DNA from 2 places in the Paenibacillus agaridevorans genome. Region 2 is predicted to be linked to the other one. Evidence: a T-box and tRNA genes for the amino acid it is inferred to sense, from the RefSeq annotation. Region 2 holds a T-box; the other holds one or more tRNA genes.
What was found. The T-box of region 2 lies ahead of tyrS (tyrosine--tRNA ligase). A T-box ahead of a tRNA ligase gene usually reads a tRNA of that ligase, here a tRNA-Tyr.

Region 1: it encodes a tRNA-Tyr, which carries the amino acid that the T-box ahead of tyrS (tyrosine--tRNA ligase) is inferred to sense. The anticodon was not compared.

What each region holds. Positions count from the first base shown of each region.
Region 1 is NZ_CP075889.1:6,137,468-6,140,875, reverse strand. It holds rRNA gene KJW29_RS24595 (23S ribosomal RNA) at 1-996, shown strand, start outside; tRNA gene KJW29_RS24590 (tRNA-Met) at 1,199-1,275, shown strand; tRNA gene KJW29_RS24585 (tRNA-Val) at 1,279-1,354, shown strand; tRNA gene KJW29_RS24580 (tRNA-Asp) at 1,365-1,441, shown strand; tRNA gene KJW29_RS24575 (tRNA-Phe) at 1,465-1,540, shown strand; tRNA gene KJW29_RS24570 (tRNA-Tyr) at 1,557-1,640, shown strand; tRNA gene KJW29_RS24565 (tRNA-Lys) at 1,653-1,728, shown strand; gene ssuE (NADPH-dependent FMN reductase) at 2,351-2,911, opposite strand; gene KJW29_RS24555 (PucR family transcriptional regulator) at 3,079-3,408, shown strand, end outside.
Region 2 is NZ_CP075889.1:3,141,575-3,144,982, forward strand. It holds gene tyrS (tyrosine--tRNA ligase) at 493-1,752, opposite strand; T-box leader at 1,950-2,178, opposite strand; gene KJW29_RS13525 (AraC family transcriptional regulator) at 2,221-3,141, opposite strand; gene KJW29_RS13530 (phytanoyl-CoA dioxygenase family protein) at 3,264-3,408, shown strand, end outside.

The DNA of each region.
Region 1 (3,408 bases), 3.0 Mb from region 2:
GTAAACGGCGGCCGTAACTATAACGGTCCTAAGGTAGCGAAATTCCTTGTCAGGTAAATTCTGACCCGCACGAATGGCGTAACGAATTGGGCGCTGTCTCAACGAGAGATCCGGTGAAATTTTAATACCTGTGAAGATGCAGGTTACCCGCGACAAGACGGAAAGACCCCATGGAGCTTTACTGCAGCTTGATATTGGACTTTGGTACGATCTGTACAGGATAGGTGGGAGCCTTTGAAGCCGGAGCGCCAGCTTCGGTGGAGGCGCCGTTGGGATACCACCCTGATCGTATCGGAGTTCTAACCTGGTACCGTGAATCCGGTACGGGGACCGTGTCAGGCGGGCAGTTTGACTGGGGCGGTCGCCTCCTAAAATGTAACGGAGGCGCCCAAAGGTTCCCTCAGAATGGTTGGAAATCATTCGAAGAGTGCAAAGGCATAAGGGAGCTTGACTGCGAGACCTACAAGTCGAGCAGGGACGAAAGTCGGGCTTAGTGATCCGGTGGTACCGAATGGAAGGGCCATCGCTCAACGGATAAAAGCTACCCTGGGGATAACAGGCTTATCTCCCCCAAGAGTCCACATCGACGGGGAGGTTTGGCACCTCGATGTCGGCTCATCGCATCCTGGGGCTGAAGTAGGTCCCAAGGGTTGGGCTGTTCGCCCATTAAAGCGGTACGCGAGCTGGGTTCAGAACGTCGTGAGACAGTTCGGTCCCTATCTGTCGCGGGCGTAGGAAATTTGAGAGGAGCTGTCCTTAGTACGAGAGGACCGGGATGGACGTACCGCTGGTGTACCAGTTGTTCCGCCAGGAGCACCGCTGGGTAGCCAAGTACGGACGGGATAAGCGCTGAAAGCATCTAAGCGTGAAGCCCCCCTCAAGATGAGATTTCCCAGTATGTAAGACCCCTTGAAGACGACGAGGTTGATAGGTTCGGGGTGGAAGCACAGCAATGTGTGGAGCTGACGAATACTAATCGGTCGAGGGCTTATCCTAATCGCTTATTTGGTCATACAGCCGGTAAGCAAGCTAAAGATTCAGCACACTTTCGTATCCAGTTTTCAGGGCGCAATCCGGTTGTTCAGGTGGACAAGCTCCATCTCAAACAACAGATTTGCACATGACATTTGGCGATGTCATTGCCTGACCTTGTAAGCGACCCCGAGCGCTGCAAGAGACACAATTCGGGGAAACATGTGGCGGTGTAGCTCAGCTGGCTAGAGCGTACGGTTCATACCCGTGAGGTCGGGGGTTCGATCCCCTTCGCCGCTACCATATGGAGGATTAGCTCAGCTGGGAGAGCATCTGCCTTACAAGCAGAGGGTCGGCGGTTCGATCCCGTCATCCTCCACCATTCAATTCCTGGAGCTGTGGTGTAGAGGCCTAACATGCCTGCCTGTCACGCAGGAGACCGCGGGTTCGAATCCCGTCAGCTCCGCCATTTCTTTATAACTTAGCAAGTAAGGCTCGGTAGCTCAGTCGGTAGAGCAGAGGACTGAAAATCCTCGTGTCGGCGGTTCGATTCCGTCCCGAGCCACCATTAGGATTTATAACGTGGAGGATTAGCGAAGTGGCCAAACGCGGGAGACTGTAAATCTCTTCCTTCGGGTTCGGTGGTTCGAATCCATCATCCTCCACCAGTTCCTTAACAGGAGCCATTAGCTCAGTTGGTAGAGCACCTGACTTTTAATCAGGGTGTCGAAGGTTCGAGTCCTTCATGGCTCACCAGTTTTTATTACTAATTAACCAGACAAGAGGCGATGCCTCTTTTTTTGTTGTATGGAAATGACGCAATATGGCGATTTCTACATGCAGCTTATATTAGCTTATAAATCTAACGGACATCAACGACATTATGTGCCCGTATTTTGACTTCTAACCAATCTAGCGGACAGGAGGCTGTCGATTCATTGTGGACGGCAGCGCAGTGAAGTAAAGGCTGATCGTAACGGACACCACAGTCGCTATTTCGCAAAAATGGGGCCTGTTCAAATGGTAACGGACACAGACGACCTTACTTCCGTCAAAATCGCATAGAATGGGCGGAAATGCACCAAATAGCGTCATCTAAGTCCGTTAGATTTTCAATATCGCGAAAATGCTGCAAATAGAGGCGCAGAGGTCCGTTAGCGAAAGAAGAACGTTTCAGCTCCGTTACTCACAATGAATGAATCGACAGCCTCAGGAGAAAAGCTATTTGTTCATGATGAAGATAACAGGCGCTCGGAAGATGCCAATATTTTTTCCTATGTCCGTTAAGCGCTGAGTGACGGATGTCTACACGGATTTTCTTACATGAAAAGGGCCGACGCATTTCATCATGCGTCGGCCCTTTTATTATCGCCACGTACTATTTATTAAACGCCGCTCTCATACGCAATTCTGCATCGAGCTCCTTTACCGTCTCTTGAAGACGTCCTTGCAGCTCGGCGCCGAGCTCGAATTTGGTTTCGACTGAGCCGTCTTGAATGCGTGTCACCAGTTCGTCTGTCGCATAGACGCCACGAACGAAGTGTCTTGCTCCCATGGAAGACAGGACCGGTTTTAATGAATAATCGATGCTCAATAAGTGAGCAAGCGTACCGCCGATGAAGAGAGGGGCAACAAGTTTGCCTTCCAGCCCTTTCTGCGGGAGCAGGTCGATATAAGCTTTCAATACGCCAGTGTAGGAAGCTTTGTATACTGGGCTGGCAATGATGACGGCATCCGCCTCTTCGACGATCCGGTTGGCCTCTACAATGGAGGCGCTGCCGAATCTGGCATGGACAAGATCATCAGCAGGCAGAGATACTACGGTTATCGTATTAGTCGTGTGACCAAGGGATTCTATTTCCTTACGGGCGTAATCGATGATGCCGTTGAGACGGGAAGTTGCATTGGGACTACCGGAAATGATTGCGATTGTGGACATAGAACAGTTCTCCTTCGTGGCTGGGGCATATATTGCCCCCAGGAATCGTTTGGCAGTAGAGTATCATGAATCGGGAGTAGGGTCAAACGGATGCTAATTAATATTCATCGCAGGGTTATGGTACAATGATAAAAAAGCGTCTATTCATGGAGAGTGGAGATTAAGTAATGAGCAAGACAGACTGGTTGATGCCGCTGCAGCACATTCTGAATAGCCCTATTCAATTGAAAACGAGAACGGTCCAGGAATGGGAAACGTTCGTACAAGAAGCCGATGTAAAGTGGCAGCCCGATAAGAGCGAAGCACTTGCCCCCGGTACAAGAATCGAAAAGGCAGAGTCGTCGACCTGGTTTATTGCAGGAAGGCAGAAACAGGAGCTGTCCGTGCTTGAAATCGCGGACACTTCGTTGACGACGAAGGAAAAGGATCTGATCAGTTGGACGCTTTACATGACGGTGCGCAACCCGCCCGCGAAGCCGAATGCTAACATTAGCGAT
Region 2 (3,408 bases):
CGTTTTTAACGTCTACAGCTGCTCGTTCGCCTGCTTTTTGGAGCCATAAGCGTTATTAACGCCTATGGACACAAATCTGAGTGACTTTACGATCCATCGGCGTTTTTAACGCCTACAGCTGCTCGTTCGCCTACTTTTTGGAGCCATAAGCGTTATTAACGCCTATGGACACAAATCTGAGTGACTTTACGATCCATCGGCGTTTTTAACGCCTACAGCTGCTCGTTCGTCTGCTTTTTGGAGCCATAAGCGTTATTAACGCCTATGGACACTAATCTGAGTTACTTTACGATCCATCGGCGTTTTTAACGCCTACAGCTGCTCGTTCGCCTACTTTTTGGAGCCTAGCTGCACTGTTGTCTGTTAGATTTTCAATCTTTTGATCACAAGTCTCGGAATTGTATAATTTCCCAACCAACAAAAAGACGCCCTGCCATCCAGTACAATCACCTGGATGCGAGCGTCTTTATTGTTCGGTATAAATGTTGCCGCTTATGCCATTTTTACGAGGCTGTAGTTCTTTTTGCCTTTGCGGATAATGATAAAGCGGCCGCCGATGGCTTGACCTTCGGACACCTCAAGCGTGAGGTCGGTTACGCGTTCGCCGTTCATGGAGATGGCGCCGTTCGTAATATCTTCGCGCGCTTGGCGTTTGGATGGTTCGATGCCGAGATCCACGAGCCAGTCGACGATGTTTTTCGCCTCGCGGCCCGATTCGAACGTCGGCATTTCCTTGAAGCCCTGCTCGATCTCGTCCGCCGTCAAGGAGCCGATATCGCCCGTGAACAGAGCCGCCGTAATACGCTTCGCCTGCTCCAGCAGTTCCTCGCCGTGCACAAATCTCGTCATCTCTTCGGCAAGCTTTTTCTGAGCTTCGCGTTTATGCGGCTCTGACTGCACCTTTTCCGCGAGCGACTCGATCTCTTCCATCGACAAGAAGGTAAAGTATTTCAAGTATTTGACGACATCGCGGTCGTCCGTATTCGCCCAGAACTGGTAGAATTCGAACGGCGTCGTTTTGTTCGGATCGAGCCAGATCGCGCCGCCCGCCGTCTTGCCGAACTTCGTCCCGTCCGCTTTAAGCATGAGCGGAATCGTTAGCCCAAATGCCTTGGCTTCGCTGCCTTCCTTCTTTCGGATCAGGTCCAGGCCGCTCGTAATGTTGCCCCATTGATCGGAGCCGCCGATTTGCAATTGCACATCCTCGTTCTGGAAAAGGTGAAGGTAGTCGAGCGATTGCAGAATCTGGTACGAAAACTCAGTGAAAGAGATTCCGCTGTCGAGACGACTGGACACGACGTCCTTCGCCAGCATCGTGTTGATGCTGAAGTTTTTGCCGTAGTCGCGCAGAAATTCGATAACGTTGATCTTGTGCGTCCAGTCGTAGTTGTTGACCATCCGAATGTTGTTGTCGCCATCCGTGACGAACAGCTTGCGCAGCTGCGCCGTTAGCGCTTCAACATTGTCCTGGATCTGCTCCAGCGTCTGCAGGGATCTCTCCGACGTACGACCGCTTGGATCACCAATAGTACCCGTTGCGCCGCCGATCAGGATAACAGGACGATGGCCGGCCAGCTGGAATCGCTTTAGCACCATAAAGGGGATCAAATGTCCGATATGCATGCTGTCGCCCGTAGGATCCACGCCGCAGTATAGCGACACGGCTTTCTCGTTCGTCAAGGCGCGAAGTCCCTCCGCGTCGGTCTGCTGATTAATGGCGTCTCGCCATTCCAATTCGTCGATAATGTTCATTTGCTCTGCACTCCTTCGATTGTTCGTGGAATTAAGGGAAACGGTTGCGCTAACCCTTTAAATGCTTGGAAACTAGGCAAAACGGCTACGCCGTCCAGTGGAGGCGGGGCGCGTTTCGATTCGAGAATTATTGAGAAAGCACGGCGAAATCCTATACTTTCTTAACAATTAAAAAAACGCCCCTAGTCTATTGAAGACATAGGGACGATTATTAACCGTGTTACCACCCAAATTGCATCAACTAAGCAGCGCCCGCGGACGTGTCGTTGATACCACTCTAGGCGAGATATCGTTCGCCAATCCGCTCGGCATTACCCGAGATGCTCCAGAGTGTATTTCGCAGGCTTCATGTGTACCGGGTTCCATCGCCCCCCGGCTTTCTGAGACAGGGACTAAGCCGCTACTGCGCTCTTTCGACGCAAGTCGCTTATAAGATTAAAGCAAGTATAGAGAATGACGCATGGATTGTCAACCGTCTCTATCGATGTCTGTGTCGATGCCTGTGTCGACGTCTCTCCCGTCTCGGTCTCTGTCCGCTCCATTGGCCCGTTTCTCTCTCGCATCCGAAGGGGGGTACCCGTAATATCGTTTAAACAGCTTGCTAAACGTATAAATATCGGCATACGCCAACGCATCCGCTACTTCCGTTACGGTCATGGCCGTCTCCTCCAGCAAGTGGACCGCGCGCTCCATGCGCAGCTTCGAAATCGTTTCCTTAAGCGTCAGCCCGGTATGACGTTTCATGAGCGAGCTAACGTAACGAGCGGTGAGACCCGAGGGGGCTGCTACAGATTCGTAATCGATCTCCTCCGACAGCCGAAACCGTATCTCGTTATGCACTTGCTGGATCATCTGTTCAACATAATAGTTGCGCTGCGGCATAAGCTGCCTTTCCATTGCCTTGCGCCAACGGGTCAGAATCAACTTAAGCAGCAGGTCGAACTCGGCTTCCTCCCCCGTCTCCGCCAAAGAAGCCAAATCGACAAGCTGATGAAGCAACGGCTCCATCCGGTAAGTATCCCCAATATGGACGCAGCGCTGCTCGGTCAATGGATCGGGCAGCTCTCTCCAGTGCTTCGTTTTTATATTCACAATTGTAAAATGGCAATAGAGTACAGTAAGCGGATTGTTCGGGCGATGGCTGGCTTTGATCTCGTCGCCAGGATGCAATATAAAGCATGAGCCAGGGCGAATGTTATACTTGTCTCCGTTGATCCACATATCCCCTTGTCCTTTGGCGGCATACCAGAGGTCGTAATCCGGCAGCGGAAGCGGCTGCCAGGACCAGTTCGGCTCACATCTGGCTTTGCCGCTCGAGCCGCTTCTCGCAAAAAAACGCTCTTCCCAAGGCCATGCTGCCGACTCTCCGCCAAACGTGATTCCCATCATCGCCAACCTCCTCTATTAGCATCTTTGTCCAAATTCATGCGATTGGATTCCATTTCTATATCGTATGCTCCCTGATACTCTATTGGCAAGGGATATTTATTCATATTAAGGAGGAATAGACCATGAAAGGAACCACGTTAACTCCGGAGCAAATCAATTCCATGTTATACCAATACGATAAGGTGCATGTAAGTCTAAACGGAATCAAAGAGCTGCAAGAGGTACATTATGCGCAATACAAACAAACGGGCTTCATTTCCGTCGATG